Regions from separate parts of the Photobacterium sp. HL06 genome, predicted to be linked through region 2. Evidence: predicted binding sites of a transcription regulator. Region 2 holds the regulator's gene; the other holds the start of a gene.
What was found. The regulator MetJ, encoded in region 2, represses methionine synthesis genes. The targets are predictions, from matches to a motif close to TTAGACNTNTANANGTCTAA.
Positions count from the first base shown of each region.

Region 1: a site for MetJ is predicted at 4,246-4,265, ahead of metN (methionine ABC transporter ATP-binding protein MetN). Genes of this name have one in related genera too.

Region 1 covers NZ_CM183914.1:692,724-708,401, reverse strand. The annotation lists gene AC51G0_RS03475 (extracellular solute-binding protein) at 1-1,247, opposite strand, end outside; gene AC51G0_RS03470 (ABC transporter permease) at 1,272-2,312, opposite strand; gene AC51G0_RS03465 (ABC transporter permease subunit) at 2,317-3,342, opposite strand; gene gmhB (D-glycero-beta-D-manno-heptose 1,7-bisphosphate 7-phosphatase) at 3,569-4,123, opposite strand; gene metN (methionine ABC transporter ATP-binding protein MetN) at 4,448-5,482, shown strand; gene AC51G0_RS03450 (methionine ABC transporter permease) at 5,472-6,158, shown strand; gene AC51G0_RS03445 (MetQ/NlpA family lipoprotein) at 6,229-7,044, shown strand; gene ykgO (type B 50S ribosomal protein L36) at 7,117-7,257, opposite strand; gene AC51G0_RS03435 (type B 50S ribosomal protein L31) at 7,259-7,522, opposite strand; gene tsaA (tRNA (N6-threonylcarbamoyladenosine(37)-N6)-methyltransferase TrmO) at 7,651-8,355, shown strand; gene AC51G0_RS03425 (proline--tRNA ligase) at 8,488-10,203, shown strand; gene AC51G0_RS03420 (patatin-like phospholipase family protein) at 10,602-11,726, shown strand; gene AC51G0_RS03415 (GGDEF domain-containing protein) at 11,821-12,675, shown strand; gene AC51G0_RS03410 (YaeP family protein) at 12,809-13,015, shown strand; gene AC51G0_RS03405 (DUF4250 domain-containing protein) at 13,015-13,203, shown strand; gene AC51G0_RS03400 (aromatic amino acid transporter) at 13,294-14,505, opposite strand; gene AC51G0_RS03395 (c-type cytochrome) at 14,754-15,065, opposite strand; gene tilS (tRNA lysidine(34) synthetase TilS) at 15,170-15,678, opposite strand, start outside.
Region 2 covers NZ_CM183914.1:222,469-238,146, reverse strand. The annotation lists gene ppc (phosphoenolpyruvate carboxylase) at 1-2,590, shown strand, start outside; gene AC51G0_RS01095 (PadR family transcriptional regulator) at 3,062-3,631, shown strand; gene metF (methylenetetrahydrofolate reductase) at 3,723-4,625, opposite strand; gene AC51G0_RS01085 (bifunctional aspartate kinase/homoserine dehydrogenase II) at 4,937-7,354, opposite strand; gene AC51G0_RS01080 (O-succinylhomoserine (thiol)-lyase) at 7,351-8,520, opposite strand; gene metJ (met regulon transcriptional regulator MetJ) at 8,706-9,023, shown strand; gene AC51G0_RS01070 (malic enzyme-like NAD(P)-binding protein) at 9,110-10,360, opposite strand; gene rpmE (50S ribosomal protein L31) at 10,673-10,885, opposite strand; gene priA (primosomal protein N') at 11,129-13,330, shown strand; gene cytR (DNA-binding transcriptional regulator CytR) at 13,505-14,509, shown strand; gene AC51G0_RS01050 (SPOR domain-containing protein) at 14,674-15,246, shown strand; gene hslV (ATP-dependent protease subunit HslV) at 15,412-15,678, shown strand, end outside.

The DNA.
Region 1 (15,678 bases), 470 kb from region 2:
CCCTGTTTATTAACACGAATACCATCGGCACCAATGGTATCGAAACCCGCTTTGGCAAAATATTGCGCGGCCAATTCAGGATTGAACTCTGGTGCCTTGTTATCCGCGCGGTCATAATCACCATGCCCAAAGCCCAGCCCGTGTGGCTTGCGGACATAATCCCCCCGCAGGACATTTTTAATCATACCGTCAAAATCAGTCGCATAAGTCAGCCCTTTTCGGATGTCGAGGTTATCCAGCAAAGGTTTGGCCGTATTAATCCACACTCCACCAGCCCCTTGAGTAACTTGGTTGTAGCCCCAGAATTTATGAATGTACCCTTTCTGGTAAGGTTGGCTATTGGATTTGTCATGCCAGAGCTGCGGCAACACTAAGGCAAACGTATCTAAATCCCCTTTTTCAAAATGCTTGCGAGCAATATCATTGTCACGGATCACCCGAAGCCGAATTTTATCTACGTTGTAACGATTCTGATAATAGCGGTTTTCATAGCCCCACCAGTCCTCACCTACGTGTTTAAAGGTAACGCTTTTCCCTTTTTTTACACTATCAAGGAAATAGGCCCCCGCCGTCGGCTCACTCTTAAAATTATATTTGCGAACGAAATTATCATCGATGCCATCCTTATTATTATCCGTACTTGGCTTAAAGAAATGTTCAGGGCGGGGTTGCAGGCCGTTACTGGGTAAATTAACCATCACCATTAGCTCATCATTACTTTTAGCTGTTTTGGCAACAATGGCAATCGTATGCTCATCATACTTAATCACCGTATCGATAGAATTGGTGAAAAAGTCGTTATACCAAGGATCAATGATGTCTTTCGAGCGGTAGTATTTCAGCATAAACAAGTAGTCATCAGCTGTAATAGGCTCACCATCAGACCACTTTGCGTTGGCATTTAATTTGAAATAGACCGTTTTAAAGTCATCTCCAAATGCCCAGGCCTCAGCGAGCTGGGGAATCCATTTGCCGGTGTTGGGGTGCCTTGCTGCCAACTTAGGCGTACCATCCATAAAATAATGTCGCAGGCCTGAATTGGCGTCTGGGCCGACACTTCGCAATGTTTGCGGGAAGCTCGCCATAAAAGAGCGGAACGTACCGCCTCGTTTAGCCTGTTCGGATGCAAATAAGGGTTCATTCATATTAGAAACCCACTCCAGCCCTTTAGGCAACGTACTCGCATTGGCGATACCGCTTAACCCCAAGATCACTGACAATACGGCAAGCTTTAGACTCTTATCCATTTTCACATCCTGTGTTAGCAGAAATTAAATGTAGCGAGTGAACTTCTTCGGATCGAAAGCCGCCCGAATAGCTTCGCCAATAAATGTCACCATGATTAAGACTAGTACGATAGCCGTTACCACAGAGGTAACGATCCAGGGGGAATCTAAATTAGATTTCCCCTGCTGCAACAGCTCTCCCCAACTTGGAGTCGGCGGCATTAATCCGAGCCCCAGGTAATCCAGCGCCGTTAGTGCGGTAATATTGGCGGCAATAGTAAACGGGGCCAGCGTCACGATCATCACCATGGTATTGGGAAGAATATGATGAAAAATGATCCTGGATGTTGATGCGCCAAGGGCTTTGGCTGCCATGACATACTCACGGGCTGACTCTTTATAGGTCATCGTGCGCATGTACCAGGTCATCCCCATCCAGCCAAACAGTACATTAATAGCAACAAACAGCGTGAAAGTCGGCTGGGTAATAGAGACTAGGATCATAATGACGTACAAAAACGGCACCATTGACCACACTTCAATGAAACGCTGCACCAATAAGTCGAATTTGCCACCAAAGAAACCCATCGCACAGCCAACAGCGGTTCCTATGGCATAGGAAATCACCATCGTGAGCAGAGCAAACCCCATCGCCGTTCTAAAACCGTAAACTAGGCGGGCAAGGATATCGCGGCCTATCACATCGGTGCCCAGATAATGCTTATCTTCAACGCTTGGCGCTGTCGGTGGGTAGTCGCCACTAAAATCCTGTTCGAACGGATCCCATGGCACTATCGGCATAATGACGAAATTACCCTTCCCTTGCGCTGAAAACAGCTGGCTCATCGCTTGATAGTCGGGTTCATTGCTGTAGCTAAAGCCAAAGTCAGTACCTGCCTTCACATTACTGAAAACAGGAAAGCTATAGCTTCCATTGTACTTAACCACCAGCGCTTTACTGTTTATCAGCAGTTCGGCAAACAGAGATAACACCAGCAGCAAAGACAACATGACAAAGGACCAGTATCCACGCCTGATCGCTTTGAAGCGCTTTATTTTTTTGATGGTTAAGGGATTCAGTGTCATCCGTTCACACTCCAAACCGCACCCGGGGATCAACCAACGCCACACAGATATCCGATAAGATATTCCCGATCATCAACATCGCCGCATTAATGGCAACAATCCCCATCACAACGGGATAATCACGCTGCATGATCGACTCGTACCCCAGCAAGCCAATCCCGTCGATATTAAAGATAACCTCAATCAGAAAAGAGCCCGTCATAAAGAACAGCAATGAGTTGCCGAAATGACTCGCTATCGGGATCAAGCTGTTGCGAAGCGCATGCCGACGAACTGCAGAGCGAAAAGGCAGCCCCTTTGCAATGGCCGTTCGAATGTAGTCTGACGACAGGTTTTCCATCAGGTTGTTCTTCATCGTCATTGTCAGGGTAGCGAAATCACCAATCAAATAGCAGATCAGGGGGAGTACAGCGTGCCAGAAAAGATCCGTGATTTTTTCAGAGAAGGTTTCATAATCTTCAAAATCCTCACCAACAAAGCCCCCCATTGGAAACCATTCCAGGTGATAGCTGAATAATGTAATAAGCAGTACGCCGACCACATAACCGGGCAAGGCATAGCCAACAAAAATAAGAATGGAAGAGCCAGAATCAAAGGCCGAGCCGTGCTTAACCGCCTTGTAATACCCCAATGGGATTGAGATGAAATAGCTAATGAAAAAAGTCATTCCACCGTAAAACAGCGAGACGGGAAGCCGTTCCGCAATCATCTCTGTCACCGGCTCGTAGTAGCGTGTCGATTCACCGAGATCAAGGCGGATCAGCTTGCTCAGCCATTCCCAATAAGCTTGATGAACCGGTTTGTCCAGGCCATAAAATGCATTCAGCTGGGCGAGCTGATCGTCGGATAGTGCAGAGCTGCCGCCCGCCGCTGTCATCGCAGCAGCCCCCTCGCCCTGGAACTGCATATTCGCCAGCATTCGCTCGACAGGCCCCCCGGGGACCAAGCGGGTAATCGCAAAAATCAGCACGGTAATGCCAAGAAAAGTCGGTATAACCAAGGCCATGCGATGCAAAAAGTACGACAGCATGTATCGACTAACTCCCTGTCTGGCTTCCTATCAATAAATATTCCAAGTAATTAAAAGATAGCAGCAAGAAAAGATTTCAGCTTTTTAATCAAGGCAGTGAACTGGGCAAACTATGCTCTGCCCGGGGAAATACAGGTATTAAAAAAGGCCGCTATGCGACCTTTATTGTTCGGGAACTGTTCGGGAACCGTTCAGGAACCGTTTGGGAGTGGTTCGAAGTATAAAATTAGCGAGATGCCAACCAACCCGGAACATCGGCGACACTGTCAAGTACCACACTCGCCAGGGCTTCGCCTTCTTCAGTCACAGGCTTACCGGTGCGCACCAATACTTTGGTACCCACTTCAGCAGCACCGGCCGCTTTCATGTCATCGGTCTTATCACCAATCATCACCGAATTGGCCATATCGATTTTCAAAAAATCACGGGCAGAGATGAACATCCCTGGCTTTGGCTTGCGGCATTCACAATCTTGCAGATAATCACCCTTGCCTTCTTTAGGATGATGCGGGCAATAATAGATGCCGTCAAACTCAACACCATTATCGACAAAATTCCAGTCCATCCATTCTGTCAGGGTCAGGAATTCATCTTCTGTGTACATACCTCGGGCAATCCCCGCCTGGTTGGTTACCAGAACAAGCAGATACCCCATTTCCTTGAATTTTTTGCACGCTTCAAAGACGCCTTCTACGTATTCAAAGTCATCGACGGTATGAACATAACCATGATCGACGTTGATCACGCCATCACGATCGATAAAAACTGCTGGTTTGGCCAAAAGTCAGCCCTCTGTCTATATATATTAAGGCAAATTATGGCATGGCTTCAGCAGGGATTCATCTGTTTATCACAATCCGCCGTTGCCCAGTCATGACTATTCGCAAATGGCCACAAAGCCATTTGGACGTCTAGACGTAAAAATATCTATTGACTTAGACGTCTAGACACCCTAGCATCAACAACAGATGCGATTAATAAACACTTTTCGCACAAAACAATGACAATGTAAATACAACAAATAGCATTACGATATACCAGTATTTACAAGCTTTTACCCTTGTAAAATTTGCCTTGGCAGCAGGTATACGGTTCAGGAAGTTCGATGATAGAAATAAATAGAGTAAATAAAGTGTTCTATCAGGGGGAGAAGGAAATCAACGCGCTGCGTGATATCAATCTGTCCATTGAGCAAGGCACCATCTTCGGCGTAATTGGCTCTTCCGGTGCGGGGAAAAGTACCCTGATCCGTTGCGTCAATCTGCTGGAAAAACCAACCAATGGTCACGTTATCGTTGATGGCATCGACCTAACCCAGCTTTCCAACCAGGAGCTGACGCTTGCCCGCCGCAAGATTGGCATGATCTTCCAGCACTTCAACCTGCTGTCGTCCCGTACCGTGTTCGACAACATTGCCCTGCCACTTGAACTCGCGGGCACAACGAAGTCTGATATCAAGACCAAGGTCAATGAGCTATTACAGTTAGTTGGACTGGCCGATAAAAGCGAGTCCTACCCGTCAAACCTCAGTGGCGGCCAAAAGCAGCGTGTGGCTATTGCCCGAGCACTGGCTTCTGAACCTAAAGTTCTGCTGTGCGATGAAGCGACCAGTGCCTTGGATCCGGCCACCACCCAATCAATCCTTGAGCTACTAAAAAAGATCAACCGCAAGCTGAACCTGACTATCTTGTTGATCACCCACGAAATGGACGTGGTGAAAAGCATCTGTGCGGAAGTCGCAATCATCGGTGATGGCGAGCTGGTAGAAAAAGGGCCGGTAGGTGAAATTTTCGCCCATCCAAAAACCGAGCTGGCACGTGATTTCATCCGTTCGACAATGGATTTATCCATTCCTGAAGATTATAAAGCGCGGCTTGTCGAGCAGCGCGTTGATAACAGTTATCCGTTGGTACGCCTTGAGTTCACCGGCGCATCGGTTGATGCCCCGCTGATCAGCCAGGTAGCCCGAGAATTCAACATTGATATCAGCATCCTAAGCTCCGATATGGACTATGCCGGTGGTGTGAAATTCGGCCTGATGCTGGCCGAGTTCTTTGGTACCGAACAAGCAGCAGAACAGGCCGTTGCCTTCCTTCGTGATCACAAAGTTAATGTAGAGGTATTGGGTTATGTTGCTTGAGTCTATTGCTAACTGGTGGCTGACCAACGAACGCCTGACCTACTTGCTGATTGATGCACTTGGTGAAACGCTGGTGATGGTATTTGCCTCTGGCCTGATTGGCTTTGCCATCGGTATTCCTGCCGGGGTTGCCCTTCACCTCACCAAAGATAATGGTTTGCTGGAAAACAAGGCGCTGAATAAAGTACTGGGTACCGTCACCAATATCGGCCGTTCCATCCCGTTCATTATCTTACTGGTTGCCATCATCCCGTTTACCCGTTTTGTCGTTGGCAGCTCTATCGGCACGGCTGCGGCAATCGTCCCGCTCACTGTCGGCGCAATTCCTTTTATTGCCCGCCTGGTTGAAGGAGCCCTGCTGGAAGTACCGACCGGCTTGGTTGAAGCGGCCCAGGCTATGGGGGCTACCCCACGCCAGATCATCAACAAGGTACTACTTCCCGAAGCACTGCCGGGCATCATCAATGCGGTCACAATTACCTTGGTGACCCTGGTCAGCTACTCGGCGATGGCCGGCACAGTTGGCGGTGGCGGCCTGGGTGATGTCGGTATCCGCTATGGCTACCAACGCTTCGACGGCACCGTCATGATGATCACCGTGGTCATGCTGGTCGTCCTGGTCCAAATCATTCAATCGGTCGGTGACCATTTGGTCAAACGAGCCGATCACCGCTAAGCAGAAAAAAACATTAACTAATAATTACCATCTAGTATTACGGAAAACCCCCGCTTTAAGGAGAAGTTACATGGCGTTTAATCTTAAGAATATTTTTGCCGTTGCAGGCCTGGCATCAGCACTTGTTTTAACTGGTTGTGGTGAAAAAGAAACCGCGGTCGATAACAGCAAGATTAAAATTGGGGTTATGGCGGGTGCAGAAGCCCAGGTGGCAGAAGTTGCCGCCAAGGAAGCCAAGGATAAGTATGGTCTCGATGTTGAGCTAATCACCTTCACCGACTATGTCTCACCCAATGCGGCACTGGAAGAAGGCTCTATTGATATTAATGCCTTCCAGCACAAGCCCTACCTCGATCAGCAAGTTACTGACCGTGGTTACAAGTTTGCCGTTGCCGGAAACACCTTTGTCTATCCGATTGCCGCTTACTCAAGTAAAATCAAATCAATCGACGAGCTGAAAGATGGCGACCAGATTGCAGTGCCAAACGATCCAACCAACCTTGGCCGTTCACTGCTACTGCTAGAGCAACAAGGTTTGCTGAAGCTAAAAGAAGGCGCAGGCCTAACAGCAACCGTACTGGATATTGTTGACAGCCCTAAGAACCTGAAAATTGTTGAACTGGAAGCTGCACAGCTACCACGCTCCCTTGACGATGTTCAGCTTGCGATCATCAACACAACTTACGCCAGCAGCATCAATCTGACGCCTGAGCGTGACGGTGTGTTTGTTGAAGACAAAGAATCACCGTACGTTAACTTAATTGTTGCCCGTGAAGACAACGTGAATGCTGAAAACGTACAAACGTTTGTTAAGGCCTACCAATCTGATGCTGTGTACACAGCAGCGCAAGATATCTTCCAAGGTGGCGTGGTTAAAGGCTGGTAATCACCAAACCTTCAGCTCCCTTATTAAGCAGCAAGCCCCTCCGTTGAGGGGCTTTTGTTTACCGTAAAACTATTATTTCTTTTTTACCCGGCCCTGTACCGCCTTGAAGCGGGGGGTTGACTTGCAAATCACATACACGCGTCCGCGGCGTTTCACTACCTGGCAGTCACGGTGACGGCTCTTGGCGCTTTTCAGCGAGCTCAGTACTTTCATCTTACTTTCCTTTCTTTCTGCCAAACTGACCAAAACGACGGCTGAAATTAGCCATCTGTCCCTCAGCGCTAACCACCCGCTGCTTGCCGGTATAAAACGGATGTGACGCAGACGAGACATCCAGGGTGAAATAAGGGTATTCCTTGCCATCCTCCCAGGTAATAGTCCGATCGGTTTTCAACGTCGAACCTACCAGGAAATATTTATCAACACTGGTGTCATGGAACACCACGGTACGGTATTCAGGATGGATACCTGGTTTCATTTTCTGAACCTCAACAAATCACCTTAAAGGCTATGTTATAACATAACACTTGATAATCATTCTCATCAAGTTTTCGTTTGCATTTTTATGGTATTTTCTGCGTCAAACCAACAGAGGCACTATTTCCGATGACCTATCAAATTGAGCCCGTGGGCATTATTCGATCCCCCTATAAAGAGAAATTTGCCGTGCCGCGCCAGCCAGGCTTGGTCCCCAGCGCACGCTCGGAAATCATCTTGCAGGGAGAAGCCAATGCCCTCGAAGCCGTACGGGGCCTTGAGCAGTTCAGCCACCTCTGGCTGTTATTTTTATTTGACCAAAACCTTGAAGCCGGATGGCGCCCTACTGTCCGCCCTCCACGCTTAGGTGGCAATGAGCGGATTGGGGTGTTTGCCAGCCGGGCCACATTCCGTCCCAATGGTATTGGTATGTCGGCGGTTGAATTCAAAGGGCTCCGCCAGGAAGGCAGCGATGTGATTATCGAGCTAGGCGGAGTTGATCTGGTCGACGGCACCCCGATTGTCGATATCAAACCCTATATCCCTTACTCCGACAGCCTGCCACTGGCCTCGGGAGGGTTTGCAAACGAGGAGCCCAATACCTTAAAGGTGTTCTTCACCGACAAGGCAGAGTCACAGCTGACAGGCCGCCAGTTAGCAAGGCAACGGGCCGTGATTGAAGAGGTATTGGCACAAGATCCCCGGCCAGCCTATAAAAAAGGCAAGCCCGACAGCAAGGAGTACGCTGTCCACTTATTCGACTACAATGTAAAGTTCACCGTCGATAACCAGAAAGTGACCGTCACCGCTTTGGACAAGCCGGTGGCAAAATAAAAAATTACGCGTCTGCCTGTTCCTTTTGGCGAACAGCCAAATGGCTGGTAGTATATACGGTTACCGCCTCTTTGAGCGGCTGGGGATGTCCCCATCACTTATCTAATTCATATCAACCAACGGATACCATCAATGCGTACCAGTAAATATCTTCTTTCAACGCTGAAGGAGACTCCAAACGACGCAGAAGTTATCAGCCACCAGCTGATGCTACGTGCAGGTATGATCCGTAAGCTGGCTTCAGGTCTTTATACCTGGCTACCTACAGGTCTGCGTGTTCTGCGTAAGGTCGAAAACATTGTTCGTGAAGAAATGAACAATGCCGGTGCAGTCGAAACGTTAATGCCCGTAGTTCAGCCCTCTGAACTTTGGGAAGAAACAGGTCGCTGGGACAAATTTGGCCCCGAGCTACTACGTATCGCTGACCGTCACGACCGACCGTTTGTACTAGGTCCGACTCACGAAGAAGTGATCACGGACATGGTTCGCAATGAAGTGAAATCTTACAAGCAGCTTCCTCTGAACCTGTACCAGATCCAGACTAAATTCCGAGACGAAGTTCGCCCACGCTTTGGTGTAATGCGTTCACGTGAGTTCATCATGAAAGATGCATACTCATTCCACCTGGACAAAGAAAGCCTGGTAGAAACGTACGAAACCATGCACCAGGCCTACTGCAACGTCTTCAGCCGCATGGGCCTGGATTTCCGTCCAGTACTGGCTGACACAGGTTCTATCGGTGGCAGCGGCTCTCACGAATTCCACGTCCTGGCAGAAAGCGGCGAAGACTTAATTGCCTTCTCGACTGACTCTGACTACGCGGCAAACATTGAGAAAGCAGAAGCCCTAGCGCCAGCTACTGAGCTGACTGCACCAACTGCAGAGATGACGCTGGTTGATACGCCGAATGCAAAAACTATCGCAGAGCTAGTTGAACAGCACGGTATCGCTATCGAGAAAACAGTCAAGACACTGTTTGTTAAAGCCTCTGACGAGGTTGAAGCAGATCTGGTTGCACTGATCATCCGTGGTGATCACGAGCTGAACGAAATCAAGGCTGAGAACCTATCTTGTGTTGCAGCGCCACTTGAGTTCGCAACCGAAGAAGAAATTCGTGCACTTGTTGACGCAGGTCCAGGTTCTCTTGGCCCGGTAAACCTACCAGTACCATTCATTGTTGACCGCTCTGTGGCGGTAATGAGTGACTTCGGCGCCGGTGCCAACATCGACGACAAACACTACTTCGGTATCAACTGGGGTCGTGACGTTGAACTCGGCCAGGTGGAAGATCTACGTAACGTGGTTGAAGGTGATCCAAGCCCATGCGGCCAAGGTACCCTACTGCTTAAACGCGGTATCGAAGTGGGCCACATCTTCCAGCTAGGTAACAACTACTCTAAGTCAATGAACGCTACAGTTCTTGGCCCTGATGGTAAAAACACCATCATGGAAATGGGTTGTTACGGTATTGGCTGTACCCGCGTTGTTGCCGCTGCCATTGAGCAGAACAATGATGACAACGGTATTATCTGGCCAGATGCTATCGCACCGTTCCAGGTTTCTATTGTACCGATGAACATGGCGAAATCGGCAGAAGTTAAAGAAGCGGCTGAAAAGCTATACGCTGAGCTGAGTGCTGCTGGTATCGAAGTACTCTTCGATGACCGTAAAGAGCGCCCGGGTGTGATGTTTGCAGATCATGAGCTAATCGGTATCCCGCACACAGTCGTTATCGGTAACCGCAGCCTGGAAAATGGCGAAATGGAATATAAAGACCGTCGCGCCGGCACCAAAGAAAGTGTTGCTGTTGCTGACATGGTTGAGTTCATTAAGCAGAAACTGGCTTAATTTCTACCAGAAACTCACAATTAAAAGCCTCCCTCGTGGAGGCTTTTTTATTTCCAGAAGAAGCCCCAAAGCGCGCATTTTCAACAGCTTTAGGTAAATACCCAAACCACTCCAAGATGCTCGTTCCAGCGAGAATGACTGGGCTGGTAGGCAAGGCGCGGGTTTGAAGACATAGTTGCTCTACGTCAAGAACCAGCAACGCAGTATTCCAGCCCAGTCAGCTCGCCCTTTGGGAGTGACCCAGCAAGCTCATTTCTATGTCAAATAATGTTGAAATGGGCCACCATTCCTAACATCATTTTCCTTGAACTGAACTTGCTGAAGTCACTCTGAATCCTGCATCTTGGAGTCGTTTGGGTATATAGTTAGGGTAATAAGGGAAATAGAGAAGTGCTTGAATGGCAAAGGATAAGCCAAAAATCAGCTTATTATTATCTGGCGGCGGAGCGCGTGCTGCCTATCAGGTGGGGGTGTTGAAAGCCATTGCCGAGTGGTACCCGCGCGTACACCACAGCCCGTTCAGTATCTATTCCGGTACTTCTGCCGGCGCTATCAATGTTACCTCTATCGCCAGTTATGCGTCCTGTTTTCGGCTAGGTGTCAAAAAATTGGAGTGGATTTGGGCCCACCTTCATAGTCGCCGAGTGTTCAGTGCCAGCTCATATGGAATGACAAGCTACCTTGCCAACCAATGGCTTGCTCGCCTGCAAGCCGATCACCATGAACGCCCACCGTTCGGCCTGCTAAATAACCGTCCGCTTCGCCAGCTATTGAATCAGGTCAATAACTACGAACGGTTGGAAAAACAAATCCTCGCAGGAAACCTGCACGGGATCTCGATCACCGTTTCCAGCTACAAAAGCGGTCAGTCCGTCAGTTTCTTTCAGGGGCAAAAGGAGTTAACGGAGTGGGATCGGGCAAAGTCAAAAGGACGCCGGGCACTGATCACCACCGAGCACTTGCTGGCATCGGCAGCTATCCCGCTGGTTTTTCCGGCCACCCGCATCGGGCAGGCTTATTATGGTGACGGTTCGATCCACCAGCTGGCTCCACTCCGTCCCTCGCTAAAAATGGGGGCCGATAAAATACTGATCATCGATTTAATCAACCAAAAGCTCAATGAAAGGGATCATACTAAAGCGCCCGGTTTAGCCGCCCTTGGCGGCCACCTGATGGATACCATTTTCAGCGACACCCTCACCGCCGATCTCGAACATCTGTCACGGACTAATGAACTGATACAGGCACTACCCTCCTCTGAACAGCAAAAGCTAGAGATGAAAACCGTCGAACCTCTCTACCTTTTTCCTAGCCAATCTTTTGAGCCCCTGGCGCAAAAATATTACTGCCATATGCCGCCAATGACCCGGGCATTGATGCGTCTTACCGGACTGAGTCCTCGAGATGATGCCGCAATCACCAGCTATATTTTATTTGAACCGGCATACATTAACGCTTTAATCGAGCTCGGTTATCACGATGCACTCGAGCAAGAAACGCCCCTGCGCAACTTTCTAAAATAAAATCAGTATTTTATTAATAAAAAAAGGTCCGAGGTGTTGAAATGGCTTAATAATTGCCTATAGTAAACAACTTCTCTTTTTTTTTGACGCTAATATGGATCCGACTCTCTGGAACAATATTTTTGCTGAAAATAGTAAACCAAGGGCAAAACCCCTTGGTGCTGACCAGCGCTTGCTGATCCTGCAAAAGCTCCAGGGGAAACTCGACCTCGGCTTACTTTTCGAAATATTTACCCGTGAAGTCGAAAAACAAATCGATATCAGCCGTCTTGTCTGGGATTTAGACGAAACCTCAACCCTGATCCGCCGTGGCAAGGCAAGCCAATACCGACAAGCCTTTATCCTGCGCTTTGGTGAGAATGAACTAGGCAAGCTGCAATACAGTACGCCCTACCCACTGGACAAAGACGAAATCAACCTGCTCCATACCTACCACCGCCTATTTGCTGGTCCATTGATGAATGCGATTGAATATCGGCGAGTCAAAAATATGGCGCTACGTGATTACCTGTCCGGCCTTGGCAACCGTAGTTGTTTTGAGCAAGATATTCTGCACGCCATCGCAATGAGTGAGCGCAGAAGCGTCGGCCTGGTGCTGCTGATGTTTGACCTGGATAACTTCAAACAAGTGAATGACCGTTTTGGCCACCTCGATGGTGACAAGGTCATCCGCCGTTTTGCGACTACCCTTAAACAAGCAGTCCGGGCATCCGATCGCTGCTACCGTATTGGAGGGGATGAATTTACCGTTATTCTCCAGCCGGCAACCGATAAATCAGCGTTACATGTCGCCAAGCGCGTTCAACAGCTAATGCACGATGATCCCACGTTGAGGACATTAAAAATCGGCTCTTCATGTGGCTTTTCCGAATATCAAAAAGGAGATACAACCACCACCTTAATCGATCGTGCAGACCGTCAGTTATACCAGCACAAGCGGAATAAATAACCACTTCCATCTACAAGCTTGCTTTGCCATATTCATTACCGACACCTCTGGTATAGTAATGCTATAGGCGTTCACTCCCTATAGGTTCTCACGCAGTGCCTATAGGGAGTTAACGAATTAAGAAGGAAAGAGCATGAAAGTCTATGAATGCTGCGAGCTGATCCGAATGACCTATGCCCAAATTGGTGGTGGCGAACTGGGCTATATCCCTAATGCTATTCACTGTGCAATCAAAACCTTGGATTACGTCGCCTCTAATGAAGATGTGCCGCAGGAAGTCAGGGAGCGGGCAGCATTTGCCGCGGCTAATTTACTGATGAGTGATCACGAGGACAAATAATGGACGTGAAAAGCTTTGAGACGATGGATCCCGTCATGCTGATGAGCATTGTCAACATGAAGCTCCGTGATGAGTTCGGTAACCTGGATAACTTGGTTAAGTACTACGGCATCGACAAAGAACAACTGGTCGCCAGGCTGGCAAAGGCAGGCTTCGACTACTTACCGGATGCCAAGCAATTCCGCTAAACCGACCCAACCTATCCCAACAAAAAACGGAAGCCAGGCTTCCGTTTTTTATGCGCTGATACAGGGTTCAGCACTTATTTCACCGTCAATCTAGCCTTTAAAGACAGGCAGCAGATCCGCCATCGCCAGTAAATGGAAGGCGGCTGTCAATACACCGAATGCGATCACCACATAAATCGTCACATTTCCCCCTGGTACCACAAAGCCTTCTTGTACCGGTACTCTTTGACGTAATGTTTTTGCCAACATCGCCGGGATAATACAGGTCCAAATCGTGGCAGCAGCACCGGCTAAACCAATTGCGGCGACAAAACCAAACGGTGCCACTAACGAGAACACCAATGGCGGAATAAACGTCACACCCCAGGTTTTTAGTCGTCCTTGCTTGGTATCGGCAAAGCCAAAGAAGTCAGCCAAGTAATCGAACACACCCAATCCAACACCAATGAAAGATGAGACAATCGCGGCAATGGAAAAGATATGCAGGGCTTGTTTAATGCTATTTGAATCGATGGCAGCTGTCAGTGCAGACATCAAGACATCCACGCCGCCACCAGCAGTCACAACTGGGCCAAACGCCTCACGTGGTAAATTGCCAAAAATACAGATCACCCATCCCAGATAAAACGTGAGGGCAATTAGAGTGCCGCAAAGAATCGCTTTTTTGGCACGGCGCTCATCTTGGTAGTAATCACGCATCGTGCTCACCGAATGATGGTAACCAAATGACGTTAACGCGACCGGCAATAGGGCTAACGCATAGGCCGAGTAAGGGGTTTCACCTTGGACTTGTGCAAACAAGACTGGCGCACTGATATGCGAAGCCAGCCCTGAAACACCCAGCACAAAACTAATGATCATAAAGAGAATCAACACAATGGAAATACGATCCACTGCACGGGTAGAGTGCAAGACAAAGGCCGAGCAAAATGCAACAAACAGGACGGAAGCCAATTCACGCGTGACACCTAGCATTTCACTGAAAATCATGCCGGATGTTGAAATATACGCATAAAGTAGAATTCCACCCACAAAATACAAAGATAAGTTATTGATAAGATTAATCTTGTTACTTAATACATCTTTGGTAACAGTATTAAACGACGCTTTAAACTCATAATGCTTAAGTGCTTCTAACAATAACCAGCCGGAAAGCGTCATCATGATCATAGTGAAAGAAATGGCGATCACACTCCATAACGTCCACGCACCCGCACCTGCACTTGGCAATCCAAGCATGCCTGCCCCAACACAAACACTGGCGATAATACACGCCCCCCCAAGTGTGGATGGTTTACTCATAATGACTCCTAGACAACGTTGATGTATCAGCGTGCTAGTACAATAATACCTACCGATTTTTTTATCAAGCACAGATAAACCAACTGGGTAAAGAATATACAGCCAGATGGAAATATTGCGTTACAGCGAAAGGGAGCGATTCCCCCATCAATAAAAAAAGCCGCTACCTGACTAAGCAGAGAGCGGCTCTTCTGTGCACCCAGTGACATTGAGTGCAAATCATGTAATTCAAAACAGAATCACATGATTTACTTCAATTGGGCATAATAAGCAGCAACATTGGCAATATCATCATCGCTAAGCATGGATGCCTGCGGCTGCATAACCATCGCCATGCCACCGGTGCGTTGTTTGTTTTTATAAGCCTTTAGAGCACCAACCAAGTATTGCTCATTCTGGCCTTTTAGGTTCGGGTAGCTCGGTATCATTGCGACACCATCAGCACCATGACATGCAGCACATACTGCTGCTTTTGCTTTACCAGCTGCCGCATCACCAGCAGCCATTGAAGGGGCAGACATCACTGTCGCTAACACTGCAATTGCAAGAACTTTCTTCATTGTGTCCTCTTATAATACTAATCTTATCCAAATACCCCGCGCACTCTTTAAGCATTACTACTTAAGGTGAGGGAGAGGCATTCAATAATTGTGCACTGTTTCCCCTAAAATTGCACATCAGATGCATCATTGTGCCACTCCAGGTCACAGTCCTGGCCACTAAACGCCTCAACAACAAATAACCCAGCAACAGCAGCAAGCTGATCACCATAGAAAATAAGTGGTATACGACGCCGATTCCAACTTGGGATCCCATACTCCTGAAAGAGCTTTTTCAGCTTACGCTTGCCACCCCTTCCAACCGGCTTAACCACGATCGCTTCGGGATCAAAGCAAACGGATACGGCCTCCCCTGGTTTTGGCAGGCGCAACTGACCATGCTCTGCGTTATGCAATATCACCGAGCCAAGGTTTTGCGGCAATAGGCAAGGTTCATTAAGCTGACAAGCCTGATGCCAATCGCTGATATCCGGCCATTGCTGTACCAAATACAGGCGCTGCTGATAACGCCGCAGTTGCACATTATTCCAGCACAACTGCGGGTTAGCATCCGGTTTGGCCAGCACGACGGCGTGCCAAATTTGCTCCAGCTGAGCCTTTGAAGGCATCAAAA
Region 2 (15,678 bases):
GCTCGGCCACCTGCTGGGTAATACCATTAAAGATGCGCATGGCGAGCCACTGCTAGATAAAGTGGAAGCTATACGTAAGTTATCTAAATCTGCCCGCGCAGGAAATCAGGATGATCGTGAGAAACTGATCGATGAGTTGCAAAACCTGCCTGATGAGCAGCTACTCCCTGTTGCGCGTGCCTTTAGTCAGTTCCTGAACCTGACCAATATTGCCGAGCAGTACCATACGGTGTCCCGTCACTGCGAAGAGCATATCTGCAGCCCGGACTCAATCGACACCCTGTTTGGCAAACTAAATAACAGCGAGATCAGCCAGTTTGACTCTATTCAGGCCGTGCGCGATCTGAATATTGAACTGGTACTAACGGCACACCCGACGGAAATCGCCCGTCGCACCATGATCCACAAGCTGGTGCAAATCAACAAATGCCTGTCAGAGCTGGAACTGAGCGAACTGTCACACAGTGAGCGCCTGCGTGTCGAGCAACGCCTCGAGCAGCTCATCGCCCAAGCGTGGCATTCCGATGTGATCCGTAAGCAGCGGCCAACGCCGCTGGATGAAGCCAAGTGGGGCTTCGCCGTGGTCGAGAATTCCCTGTGGCAGGCGGTACCAGAATTCCTGCGCCAATTCGATGAAAAGCTGACCAATCACCTTGGCGAAGGCCTACCAATTGATGCCTCTCCAGTTAAATTCTCTTCCTGGATGGGGGGCGACCGCGATGGCAACCCATTTGTTACCTCGACCATCACTCGGGAAGTCTTGCTACTGTCACGCTGGAAAGCGGCAGATTTATACCTGACCGATATCCAGGAGCTGGTCAGTGAACTGTCGATGGTCAAATGCAACGACCAGGTTCGTGAGCTGGCAGGCGATGAACACGAACCTTATCGTGCCATCCTCAAAGATCTGCGTGCCAAGTTGACCAATACCCGTGACGTGCTGGATGCCAAGATCAAAGGGCTGAGTGTCCCGAACTTTGGCATCATCGACCATGTCGACCAGCTTTGGGACCCGCTCTATGCCTGTTACCAGTCGCTGCACGAGTGCGGCATGGGGATCATTGCTGACGGCCTGCTGCTGGATGTCCTTCGCCGTATCAAGTGTTTCGGTGTGCACCTAGTCCGCCTGGATATCCGCCAGGAAAGTACCCGCCACTCTGACGTAATCTCTGAACTGACTCGCTACCTGGGCATCGGCGATTATGAGCAATGGAGCGAGCAAGACAAAGTCGCCTTCCTGGTCCGCGAGCTAGCCTCAAAACGCCCGCTACTGCCACGCGACTGGCAGCCTTCTGCAGATGTTCGGGAAGTCATTGACACCTGTAGAGCCATTGCCGAGCAACCACGCGAAGCATTAGGCGCCTATGTCATTTCCATGGCACGCACGGCCTCTGATGTCCTGGCCGTTCACTTACTGCTAAAAGAGGCCGGCTGTCCGTTCAGAATGGATGTCTGCCCGCTGTTTGAAACCTTGGACGATCTCAATAACTCCGAGTCGGTGATCAAACAGCTGATGAATATCGACTGGTACCGCGGCTTTATCCAAAACTACCAGATGGTTATGATCGGCTACTCCGATTCAGCCAAAGATGCCGGTGTCATGGCTGCTGGCTGGGCTCAGTACCGTGCGATGGAAGCATTGGTAGATGTTTGTGAGGAAGCCGGGGTGGAACTGACGCTGTTCCACGGACGCGGGGGCTCTATTGGCCGCGGGGGCGCACCTGCACATGCTGCCCTGCTGTCCCAGCCGCCGCGCAGCCTGAAAGGCGGCCTGCGGGTTACCGAACAGGGCGAAATGATCCGCTTCAAGCTTGGCCTGCCAGAAGTTGCCGTCAACAGCCTGAGCCTGTATGCCAGTGCGATCCTGGAAGCCAACCTGCTGCCACCGCCGGCACCGAAGCAAGACTGGCGCGAATTGATGGATGTCCTGTCCGAAGTGTCCTGTGAAGCCTACCGCGATGTCGTACGCGGCAACGAAGAGTTCGTTCCGTACTTCCGCGCGGCAACACCTGAGCTGGAGCTGGGCAAACTGCCACTGGGATCACGTCCGGCCAAGCGTAATCCAAAAGGTGGCGTAGAAAGCCTACGTGCTATCCCATGGATTTTTGCCTGGAGCCAAAACCGCCTGCTACTGCCTGCCTGGCTAGGAGCCGGTGAAGCCATTCAGTTTTCTATCGATAAAGGCCATACCCAGCAGCTAGAAGAGATGTGTCGTGAGTGGCCGTTCTTCTCAACCCGCCTGGGAATGCTGGAAATGGTGTATACCAAAACCAACATCGGCATTGCTGAGTACTACGATCAGCGCCTGACCGAGCAATCTCTATGGCCGATGGGCCAGCAGCTGCGCGATCAGCTACAGCAAGACATCAAGGCTGTACTGACTGTCGAGAACAGTGCTCACCTGATGGAGCAGGACCCATGGGGTGCGGAAGCGATCCGCCTGCGTAACATCTACGTTGAGCCGCTGAATATGCTCCAGGCCGAGCTACTTTATCGTACTCGCCAGCAAGAAGAGCCGTCACCAATGCTGGAAGAGGCCCTGATGGTCACTATTGCCGGTATTGCAACGGGCATGCGTAACACCGGCTAATTCAGCCACAAGACCTGATATCAATCCAGAGGCCACCCATCGGGTGGCCTTTCTTCTATCTCAGGCTCTGGTGCCTCACATAGGTCTTCTTTTCCCGTTCTACTTCTCATCGCACTTGATATACCACCAATCCATTTCACACTTTTTTTATTACAGTGGCTCAAAAATGAGACGCAATGTAACTAGTCGCATAGTCTAAAGTTATCCCATGCACTGTGAACATGGGTGAATCACAATATATTGCAGTGCATCGGAAACCTTAAGATATAGACAAACATCACAAGATGAACAATTGGTCGTTCCCCAAAGTGGTTATTATCACTATCTAGTGTCGATAAAGAGCACATTGATGTGTATGCTACGTGATCTCGATCAGGCACTGCAACAAGACGATTATAACAAACGCCAAAGAGCGCAGGGTAACGTCTGTCTGATTGTTTTTTATTTGTAGTATTTTAACGGATAGAAGAGATGTCACTACCACACGTAATATTAACCGTGCTGAGCAGCCGCGATGCAACCGGTTACGATATAACCAAAGAATTTTCCCACAGCATCGGTTACTTCTGGAAGGCAAGCCACCAGCAGGTTTACCGAGAGCTAAACAAGATGGCTACCAATGATCAGGTGACCTGCAAGCTAGAACCGCAGGAAGGCAAACCGGATCGTAAAGTGTATTCCATTACCGATCTAGGCCGCCAGGCACTATTTGAGTGGTTCCAGGAGCCTGCTCGCAACCCAACCATTCGTGATGAGTTCTCTGCCAAACTGCTGGTTTGCGGTGTGCACAATTCCGTGCCGATGCAACAGCAGCTTGAAGGACTGATCGAAGAGTCTCACACCCTGATGAACCATTACCACGAGCTGGAAAAGGTTCATTTTGGCGACTACAAAAACATGGATCGCCAGTCCCGCCTTGATCGCCTTACGCTTCGCCGTGGTATCCACAACCGTCAGGCGTGGATTGACTGGGCAGAAGAAGTACTGGTCGAGCTAAAAGATATGGACAGTGCTGACAGCAAGGTAGCGCTCAATAGCTAAAATGGCTAACCGCGCGACCCCTTAACGAAAAAAGCCGCTTTTAAGCGGCTTTTTTAATGGGGGGCATTTAAACAGCAAGAGGGCTTCTGGCTTAGCCCTGAATCCCGGCCTCGGCACGGACACCTAGGGTATGGCAAATCGCATAGGTCAACTCAGCGCGGTTCAGGGTATAGAAATGGAAGTCCTTAACGCCTTCACGGCTCAATACACGCACCATATCTATCGCATTACTGGCACCGACCATCTGGCGGCTCAGCAAATCATCATCAAGCCCCTGGTATTGCTTCTCAAGCCAGCCCGGGATCTTCACGTTATTCGCCAACGCAAAGCGCTTGGCCTGGGTCATGTTGGAAACAGGTAAGATGCCCGGCACGATCTCAACATCAATCCCGGCTGCCACACAACGGTCGCGGAATCGCAGGTAGCTTTCAACATCAAAAAAGAACTGGGTAATTGCTCGGCAGGCCCCGGCATCGACCTTGCGCTTTAGGTTAATCAAATCGGCCTGGGCACTTTTCGCCTCAGGATGAACCTCCGGGTATGCGGCAACCGAAATATCAAAGTCGGCCTCTTTGCGCAGCAGCTCTACCAAGTCTGCGGCATACATCTCAGGTTTCACCCCTTTTTCAGGCAAGTCGCCACGCAATGCAACGATATCGCGGATCCCATTGTTCCAGTAATCGCGGGCAATGGTACGTAGCTCATCACGTGTTGCATCAATACAGGTCAGGTGCGGTGCCGCCACTAGGCCGGTCTGATCTTTTATATCTTTGATGATCGAGTGAGTACGGTCCCGCTCACCAGAGTTTGCACCGTAGGTCACTGACACAAACTTTGGCTGCAATGTTTTCAGGCGGTGAATAGAATTCCATAGGGTTTGTTCCATTTGCTCAGAGCTTGGCGGAAAAAATTCAAATGAAACATTGATGTCACCATTGATATCGGCGATGTTCTGGTTAAGCGCATCTAAGTGACTTGCGTGTGAATACCCCATAGTCTATTCCTTTCTGTTCCGGCCCCTGGCCTGCTCCCTAAATGGTGACGCCATTAAATAACCGTTTAGACGTCTATATGTCTCCAGAATGTCTTGTAACCAATTTAATGTCAACAAAGTGAACATGAATATTTCTCAAGTTCATATTGCATGATCTTCAACTTAACCGACATCGACCAAATAAGCAAAAACCCGCAAAATGCGGGTTTTCCATGCTAGGTTAGTGATTAGCTCTGGATAACTTTCTAGTAACAGTGGTTTGCACCAACATCATCTAGCCTAGCTATTACCATCATCTTTATTTACACCCGCTACAGCATCGCCGCCAGCCGGTTAATATCAGACAATAATGCGCCCGCCGTGACATCCCGTCCCGCGCCAGGGCCCCGGATCACTAGCGGGTTATCACGATACCAGCGACTTTCGATGGCAAAAATATTGTCACATGGCAACAGGTTCGCTAATGCATGTTCCGGCAGTAAGGCTTCAACACCGACCGCCGCCTTGCCGTTCTTATCGAGGCGGGCAACATAGCGTAGGACCTTGCCTTCCTTCTGGGCTTTAGCCAAACGCTCGTTGAGCAGTTCATCCAATACGTCAGCCTGCTCAAAAAAGCCATCCAGTGTCAGCGGCGCCAGCTCCTCAGGAACCAGGGATTCAACCTTGACCTGCTCAGGCTCGAGGTCCAGGCCGGACTCTCGGGCTAGGATCACCAGCTTGCGCATCACATCGCTGCCATCCAGATCTTGGCGGGGATCCGGCTCTGTCAGCCCCTGCTGCCAGGCTTGCTCTATAAGTTGGGAAAACGGCAGCGAGCCATCAAACTGCTGGAATAACCACGACAGCGTACCGGAGAAGATCCCCGAGAGGGCAATGATATCGTCACCACTCTCGCGCAAGTCACGCACGGTGTGGTTTACCGGCAACCCGGCACCGACCGTGGCGTTATACAGCCAATGACGGCTACTTTTGGCAAAAGCATCCTGTACCGTATGATAATCCCGCCCCGAGGCAGAGCCTGCCACCTTGTTGGCCGAAATCAAATGCAAACCACTTTCCGCGATCTGTGGGTATTTTGCCGCCAGCTCGGCACTGGCCGTAACGTCCAGCACCACCACATCGTCATATGGGTGTGCAGATAACACACTAAGCAGCTCCCCCTCAGCAGAGTCGACGGCCTCATCATCAAATGCCGTCAGCGCCCGGGTGGGCTCCAGCCCCTGAAAATCAATCCAGTGTCGGCTGCTGTCTGCCACTCCCACTAAGGTAAAACTCATACCGTGGCGTTTTTCCAGCTGCTCTTTTTCACGCTCAAACAGCTCCAGCCAACGGCTACCAATATTGCCTTTGCCACAGAGTACTAGGCCGATACGCTTCTGGGCCTGGAACAGGCTCTGGTGGACCTGCTCAATCAAAGGAGCAGTATCGACCTTGCGCAGCACTGCTACCAGGCTCAAACCCGACTCTAACTCGGTCGTAAACTCAACAGGCTGATTCTTAAGCTGATGATAAAACCCATAGCAATGCACCGGGTTGTTAACAACCCCTGCACCAACGGCAGCGACGATAGCGAAACCATCACGAAGGCGAAGCTCTGCTGTGATACCGCTGTCTTGCAGCAATGCCAGCACACCGTTGACCACCTCACCGGTGTAAGCCAGCTGGATACGCCCCTTATCAGTTTCGACACACTGGGCCAGCGGCTGTAGCTGGGCCCGCTGCAAGGTCCGCTCCAGTTCACCCAGGATCGGCTCAAAATCATGGGATCGTGCAACATCCAATTCAATCAGGCAGACATCATCAAGCGAGGTAATGATCTTGGCACCGCGGCCCGAAGCCAGTACCCGCTCAACCCGCGTCGAACCCGATTCAGGCTGATGGCTGCAGCGCAAGGTTAAGTCAATCGCACTCTGGGCGACCGGCTGCAAGGTCCGGCTATGAAGCACTGGTGCCGCCAGCCTGGCTAGCTCACTAGCCTCGTCCAGGCGTAGCAGCGGCAACAGGCACGCATCCCCTACTTTGCGTGGATCGGCACTGTATACCCCGGCAACATCACTCCAGATAGTGACCCTCGACACTTCTGCCAACGCCCCAATGACTGTCGCGGAATAATCCGAACCGTTACGTCCCAGCAACACGGTTTCACCCACCTGGTTACGTGCCATAAAGCCAGTGATCACCATGCGATGCTGGCTGTGCTGGGCCAGCTGCGCTTTTAGCAGCGGCCAAGACAGGGCTCGGTCAACCTCTGGCTGGGCAGCTCGCTCAGCCCGGAGGAACTCGCGTGAATCGAGGTAGGTTGCTGGCATCGCCTGCTGCCCAAGCAACGTCGCCAACAAGCGTGCCGACCATAGTTCACCATGCCCTAGAATAGTGGCAATCGAGGCTTCATCCAGGCCTTGCTCGCCCAGTTTAGTCAATTCACTGAGCTCAAGGTGGAGCTGGGTCTGCAGCTCATCAGCCTCTGTACCGGTTAAGAGCTCGCTAATCAGCTCCTGCTGAAAACAACGCAGTTCCTGCAGGGCTTCATGGGCCTGGCGGCCATCCTTGCCTAGCAGCTCGACCCAGGAGATCAGGCTATTGGTGGTTTTGCCTGCCGCTGAAACGACAATCAGATCATCGCTGTTGGAATGTTCCTGCAATATTTCCGCCACCCGGCGGTAGCAATCAGGATCGGCCAGGCTGCTGCCACCAAATTTATGTAGCTGACGTTGAACAGGTTGGCTCATTCGGTTACCTCCGCGGCTTTATTGAAGGCCTGATCTAAATCGGCAATCAGATCGCTTGGGTCTTCAAGGCCTACCGAGAGGCGCAGTAATGACGGCTTGATCCCGGCTTCTGCCTGCGCTTCATCAGACATCGCGCGATGGGTCATACTCGCCGGGTGGGCTATCAGACTTTCCGTCCCCCCTAGGGATTCCGCCAGTGAAAAACAACTCAATCCGGCGACAAACACCTCTAGCTGGCGATAGCTGCCGGCCAGCTCAAAACTGAGCATAGAGCCAAATCCTTTTTGCTGTTTAATGGCTATCTCATGACCGGGATGCTCGGGCTGGCTCGGGTGGTATATCTGGCCAACCAATGGCTGGGTCTGCAAATAGGCCAGTACCTGAGCGCTATTTTCCTCGTGCATTTTCATTCGCGGAGCCAGCGTACGCAGCCCGCGCAACGTCAGGTAGGCATCAAACGGTGCACCAGTCGCCCCAATACAGTTTGCCCACCAGGCGATATTCTCGGCCTGCTCAGCATCTTGGGAAATCAGCACCCCGCCCACCACATCAGAATGACCGTTGATGTATTTGGTGGTCGAGTGGACAACAAAATCAGCCCCCAGGGCTATCGGTTGCTGCAAAATTGGCGACAGGAAGGTGTTATCAACCGCCACCAAGGCACCAACTTGCTTGGCTTTTTCGCACAATTCGGCCACATCAACGACCCGGAGCAGAGGGTTCGACGGGGTTTCAACCCACACCAGCTTGGGCTTTTTCGCCAGGGCCGCTGCCAGTGTTGCCGGATCAGCCTGATCGATAAATTCGACCCTGAAGTCACCTTTTCCTGCCCGAGTGTTGAACAGGCGGTAGGTTCCGCCATAGCAATCATGCGGGGCAATCACTAAATCTTCCGGCCCCAGCAGCGCGGAAGCCAACAAGTTAATGGCTGCCGTACCACAACTGGTGACGACACCGCCCGCTCCCCCTTCTAGCTCAGACAAGGCATCAGCAAGCATATTTCGGGTCGGGTTGCCAGAACGTGAATAATCATATTGAGGAAGCTCACCCAGTTGTGGGAAGCTATAGGTCGAGGTCAGATAAATAGGCGGAACAACAGCATTATGCTGAGTATCTGATTCAATACCGGTACGAACGGCGACGGTGGCAAGCTTCTTGTCACTCATAATTACTTTCCTTGTCTGGGGGGCAAGCCCTGCTTTCGAATAACTTTTAATCACCAACATTAACCACAATCAACAGGGACGTCAACACTTCTAGACGTCTATATGTCTTTGCTTATGGCAGTAAATCCCGCTAAAATTCCCCCATATTATATTTATTGAATCCAACATCGCTGAGAAGGTAAAAAATGGCAGAGTGGAATGGCGAATACATTAGCCCATATGCGGAGCACGGTAAGAAAAACGAACAAGTAAAGAAAATCACCGTTTCGATTCCATTAAAGGTACTCAAAATCCTGACTGACGAGCGTACCCGCCGTCAGGTTAACAACCTGCGTCACGCAACCAACAGTGAACTGTTGTGTGAAGCATTCCTGCATGCCTACACCGGCCAGCCGCTGCCGACTGACGATGACATCCGGAAAGATCGCCCGGATGACCTGCCGGCAGAAGCCAAAGAGCTGATGGAAGAAATGGGCATTAAATACGAAGACATCAACGAGTAAAGCTCGCCTTTCTATAGCCTGCCACTTTCAGACATAAAAAAACCAGCCCGGAGGCTGGTTTTTCAGTATCTCAAATATGCGATGGCTTATTTGTCATCCATATAACCGATAGGCATCTCAATCTGTGCCACACCTGAATCAACCGCCGCCTGGGCAACCGCTTTGGCAACACGAGGAAGCAAGCGAGGATCCATTGGCTTCGGAATGATGTAATCAGCACCGAATTCCAACTTGTCGGCACCCGCAGCAGTCACAACTTCAGTCGGCACCGGCTCTTTTGCCAGTTCACGGATCGCGTGAACGGCCGCCAGTTTCATGTCATCATTAATTTCGCTAGCACGAACATCCAGTGCACCACGGAAAATGAACGGGAAACAAATCACATTGTTAACCTGGTTCGGGTAGTCAGAACGGCCTGTACCCATGATCAGATCATCACGTACTGCGTGGGCCAGCTCAGGCTTAATTTCAGGATCCGGGTTCGAACAGGCAAATACCACAGGCTTATCTGCCATTAGTCCAAGCGCTTCCGGGGTCAGTAGGTTAGGACCTGAAACACCGACAAAGATATCAGCTCCTTCGATCACATCTTCCAGCGTACGCTTGTCAGTATTGTTAGCAAACAGCTGCTTATATTCATTGATGTCATCACGACGGGTATGGATCACACCTTTGCGGTCCAGCATGTAGATTTTCTCACGCTGGGCGCCACATTTGATCAGCAGCTCCATACAAGCGACAGCTGCAGCGCCAGCCCCTAGGCAGACAATCACCGACTCGCTGATGTCTTTACCCTGGATCTCAAGGGCATTCAGCATTCCCGCAGCTGTTACGATGGCTGTACCATGCTGATCATCGTGGAAAACAGGGATCGCGCAACGCTCAATCAGGCGCTTTTCAATTTCAAAACAATCAGGTGCCTTGATATCTTCCAGGTTAATACCACCAAACGTATCAGCAATGTTTGCCACCGTATCAACAAACTCATCAATGGAACGGTGCTTCACTTCAATATCGATAGAGTCCAAACCGGCAAAACGCTTGAATAGTAGCGATTTACCTTCCATAACCGGCTTAGAAGCCAGAGGACCAAGGTTACCTAGGCCCAGGATTGCAGTACCGTTGGTGATCACGGCAACCATGTTGCCTTTACCAGTGTACTTATAAACGTTTTCAGCGTTTTGCGCGATCTCTCGCACAGGCTCTGCGACACCAGGGCTGTAAGCCAAAGCAAGATCTTCAACCGTATTAGCCGGTTTGGTGAGTGAAATTTCGGTTTTACCTGGTACAGGGTATGCGTGATAGTGAAGTGCTTGTTGGCGAAAATCTTCAGACATAGTGGTCTTGATCCTGAATGAAAATGATGTTCAGTACGGTATTGGGAGGTAGATCATATTCTATAGCGATACAAAATCCTAGCTCAGCAACGCTGGTCGAGCCAATAAATCCCCACCTGAATACTCAGGTATAGCGTATTTATGATCCAACAACAGAAAAATGGGTAGGAAACGTGCTACTTGATGCGCAAAGCGTTCAGAAAGGAAAGAGTATAAAGGAGAAAATGCTAAATGGTGAAAAGCGTATCAATCATTACCTGCAGATAAAAAAAGGGATGCTTGCGCATCCCTTTTTCGGAATTCATCTGGCAATTACTTGCTAGAAAGCGCACCGAAACGCTTGTTGAACTTGTCGATACGGCCGCCAGTGTTAACCTGACGCTGCTTACCTGTGTAGAAAGGGTGGCACTTGTCGCATACATCAAGGTTGATGTCTTTACCCATAGTAGAGTTAAATACGAAAGTGTTGCCGCAAGAACATTTAGCGTTCACTGCTGTGTATTCTGGGTGAATACCTTGTTTCATGGGATAACCTCAAAGCTAAGGCCGTGTCGCTCTCCCGATCCAAAGCCGGGCACCACACGCGTTAATAACAGTATAACGTCTGGCTGCCAGCAAGCTGACGCCAATACGATAAATTAGGCGACGTATAGTAATCAATCGCGTCGTCCAGATCAACCAATGCGCTCCTTTTTTCACCGCTTTGCCGCCCGCTGCCGGGCAATGTACACTTCCTTATCTTAGTATATGCGGATTATGCGGTTTGTTATGACGCCCAACATTGCCCGAGTGGCCCTTCCTGTCCCCTTGGATAAACAGTTCGATTATCTGATCAAGCCTGACCACTCCCCCGTTATCGGTGGCCGGGTACGGGTCCCCTTTGGTCGCCAGCAGTTGGTCGGCCTCGTTATGGCAATCACCGATCAATCGGATTTCCCGCTCAATCAGCTTAAAGCCATCAATGCCGTCCTCGACAACGAGCCTCTGTGGCAGCCGCCATTGTTTGGCCTGCTCACCTGGGCCAGTAGTTATTACCAGTATCCGCTCGGCGACACCCTAGCCAATGCCATGCCGACGTTATTGCGCAAAGGCCGTGCAGCCTCACCTGCCAGCCTGAAAATGTGGCAACTCACGGAAACCGGCCGCGATCAGCCACTGGCTTCGCTAAGCCGTGCTCCGCGCCAAGCCCAGGTACTCAACACCTTGCGTCATGGCAAGACCAGTCACGAGAGCCTGCTGGCCGATGAAGTCAGTTCGGCAACCTTGAAAACCCTGTGCGACAAAGGCTGGATTGAAGCGACTGAAGAACAGCCAAGTACCGTTGACTGGCAACGCGATTTTGCCATCACCGAAGAAAAGCCAAAGCTCAATGACGAGCAGGCATTGGCGGTCGCTACCATCAATGCCAACCCGGCGTTTGGCTGCTACCTGCTCGAAGGGGTGACCGGCTCGGGTAAAACCGAAGTCTACCTTAACCTGCTCGAGCCCGTACTGGCGGCCGGTAAGCAGGCATTGATCCTGGTGCCGGAGATCGGCCTGACCCCGCAAACCATCAACCGCTTCCGCCGCCGTTTCAATGTACCGCTGGAAACAGTCCACTCGGGCCTCAATGACACCGAACGGTTGTCTTCCTGGCTGGCTGGGCGCGATAACCAGGCGGGGATCATTATTGGCACCCGTTCTGCGCTGTTCACGCCATTTCGCAACCTCGGTATCATCATTGTCGACGAAGAGCATGATGCCTCCTACAAACAGCAGGACAGCCTGCGCTACCACGCCCGGGATCTGGCTGTCATGCGGGCCAACCGGGAAGATATCCCGGTGATCCTAGGCTCGGCCACACCGGCACTGGAAAGCCTGCACAATGCCAGAACCGGAAAATACCACCACCTGACGCTCACCCGCCGGGCGGGCAACGCCCAGCTGGCCCGACACGGGGTACTGGATGTCAAAGGCCTCTACCTTGAAGCCGGACTCTCTGCGCCATTGATAGCCCGGATGCGCAAGCACCTCGAAGCCGGTAACCAGGTGATGCTGTTTCTCAACCGCCGCGGCTATTCACCAGCCATCATCTGCCACGAGTGCGGCTGGCTGGCTGAATGCAAGCGCTGTGATGCTTACTACACCTTCCACCAGCAATCAGGAGAACTGCGCTGTCACCACTGCGCTACCCAGCGCCCGGTGATGCCGCAATGCGGCAATTGCGGCTCGACCCAGCTCAATGCCGTCGGGGTCGGTACCGAGCAACTGGAACAACAGCTAGCGACCCTGTTCCCCGAGTACAAAACCGTGCGGATTGACCGCGACAGTACCCGCCGCAAAGGCAGCCTGGAAAACTACCTTGAAGCGATCAAAAACAATGAATACCAGATCCTAATCGGCACCCAGATGCTGGCCAAGGGACACCACTTCCCGGATGTCACCCTGGTCAGCCTGATCGATGTCGACAGTGCCCTGTTCAGTAATGACTTCCGGGCATCCGAGCGCCTGGCCCAGTTATTCGTCCAGGTAGCCGGGCGGGCAGGCAGGGCTAGCAAACCCGGCGAGGTTGTCTTGCAGACCCATCATCCTGAACATGCCTTGCTCCAGGCTTTGTTGCATAAAGGTTATGATCAGTTCGCCATCAGCGCCCTCAACGAGCGCAAGCAGGCCTTTTTGCCGCCCTACACTTATTTGACCCTGTTCCGCGCAGAAGCAAACAGTAGTGACCAGGTTGAGCAGTTTTTACAGCAAGTTCGCGGCATTTTCGAATCCAGCCCGCTGTATAACCAGGATACCCTGGTCATGGGCCCCAACCCCGCCCCGCTATCACGTCGTGCTGGCCGCTATCGCTGGCAGTTACTGGTCCAGGCTCCGGATCGCAAAACCCTGCAGCGAATGCTAGTGATCGCCAAACCGGCCATCCAGTTGCTCCCCCTGGCACGAAAAGTCAGGTGGTCGATGGATGTCGAACCACAGGATTTAACTTAAAATGAACAATGCGACACACGTCACACCTTGAATGTAATTTATGCTATTTTGAGCATGTTTAATCCCCAGCAGAGCGCCTACAATAATAGGCTCGCTGGTATAGGTATCTGCCCGGTTTGGCTATGATCCTCCGGCAATTATGAGAGAAATATAATATAGAGAGGAACTGCAAATATGGCGACAATGAAGGATGTTGCCCAGCTCGCCGGCGTCTCAACAGCCACGGTCTCCCGTGCCTTGATGAACCCGGAAAAAGTGTCGGCCTCAACCCGGAAAAAGGTTGAGCAAGCCGTCATGGATGCTGGCTATTCCCCAAATTCACTGGCTAGAAATCTTCGTCGCAACGAATCAAAAACCATTGTCACTATCGTGCCGGATATCTGTGATCCTTACTTTACAGAGATCATCCGGGGTATCGAGGAAGCCGCCATGGAGCATGGCTACCTGGTACTGCTCGGTGACAGCGGGCAGCAAAAAACCCGCGAGAACTCATTCGTCAACCTGGTCTTTACCAAGCAGGCAGACGGTATGTTGCTACTCGGTACCGATCTGCCGTTTGATGTTAGCAAGCCGGAACAAAAAAACCTGCCGCCAATGGTCATGGCCTGTGAGTTTGCCCCGGAACTCGAACTGCCAACGGTGCATATCGACAACCTCACGGCAGCATTTGAAGCGGTCAACTACCTGACCCAGATGGGCCACAAACGTATTGCTCAGATTTCCGGCCCGGATACGGCAGCACTATGCCAGTTCCGCTCACAAGGCTACCAGCAGGCACTTCGCCGTGCCGGCGTCGAGCTGAACCCGGCCTATACCGTCAAAGGGGATTTTACCTTTGCTGCCGGAGCCCGCGCCGTAACAGCGCTGTTGTCATTGCCTGAGCCGCCAACCGCCTTGCTGAGCCACAGCGACGTCATGGCTATCGGTGCCATGCAGCAGGCCAAGCGTTTAGGCTTCCGGGTGCCACAAGATATATCGATTGTCGGTTTCGATGACATTCAGTTTGCCGAATACTGCGATCCACCGCTAACAACGGTTTCCCAGCCGCGCTACGAAATTGGCCGCCAATCGATGTTAATGTTACTTGAGATCCTCAAGGGCAAAGATATCTCGTCAGGGTCTCGCCTACTCGATGCCAAGCTGGTGATCCGCGAAAGTGCCGCACCACCAGCAAATTAATCCACAAGCCCCCTTTCAGTGAGCTTATGATTTGGGTATAAGCTCACAAAATTCACTTAATTTAGTGCAACCATTTCCTCCAGATCTGATCACGACACTAGTCAGCTCCAGCGCAACTTTGTAACATAGCGAGAATTGTTATTCCCGTTGTGTTTATCCTTACTGTGGCCACCAAAGATTATGTAAAGCGCGGACGCTCGCCCAAAAAGCCAGCTCGCAACACTCGTAAAGCCCCACCTACCGGTGGCTTCCCGATCAAATGGGCATTCATTGCGCTGTGCCTTGTCAGTGCACTCGGTTATGGCCTGTTTTTTCTGTCAACAAGCCCGGCTCCCGAGCCTGAAACCGTTCAACCAAAACCCGTACCCAAGCCACAGCCAAAACCTAAGGTTAAGCCACAGGAAAAATCCCTGCCGCCAAAGCCGGAAGAAAAGTGGCGTTATATTGAAGAGCTGGAAAACAAGGAAGTCCAGGTTGAAACCAAGCAAGAGCAGCAGCCTAGCCGCCCATACCTGATGCAGTGTGGTGCCTACCGCAGCCAAGACCAGGCCGAACAACGCAAGGCCATGATCGCTTTCCAGGGGCTGACCAGCCAGATCAAGATCAGCCAGGGTGAAAAAGGCAACTGGTATCGGGTGATCCTTGGCCCTTATCCGCAAAAACGCAAAGCCGAGAGTGACCGCAACATGCTGCGCCGGGCCGGTATCGAACCTTGTGCGATCTGGTTCTGGGAATAAACCTACGGTCCCGAGCCATCGGCTAACGACACAGAAAAAGAAAAGGATGCAATCGCATCCTTTTCTTTTTCCGCGAGTGATACCTTGAAAAAATAAATCCTCATCCCCAGATAAACAATAATACCGATACCGGCACAGGCCGGAGAGAATCAAAGAGGTAAAACCGTGACAACTATCGTATCTGTACGTCGAAACGGTAAAGTCGTTATCGCTGGTGATGGTCAGGTTTCCCTGGGCAATACCGTTATGAAAGGTAACGCTCGCAAAGTGCGCCGTTTATACAACAACAAAGTTCTTGCAGGCTTTGCCGGCGGCACGGCTGATGCCTTCACCCTATTCGAGCGTTTCGAGCGCAAGCTGGAAATGCACCAAGGCCACCTTCTCAAGTCAGCGGTGGAACTGGCCAAAGACTGGCGTACCGATCGTATGCTA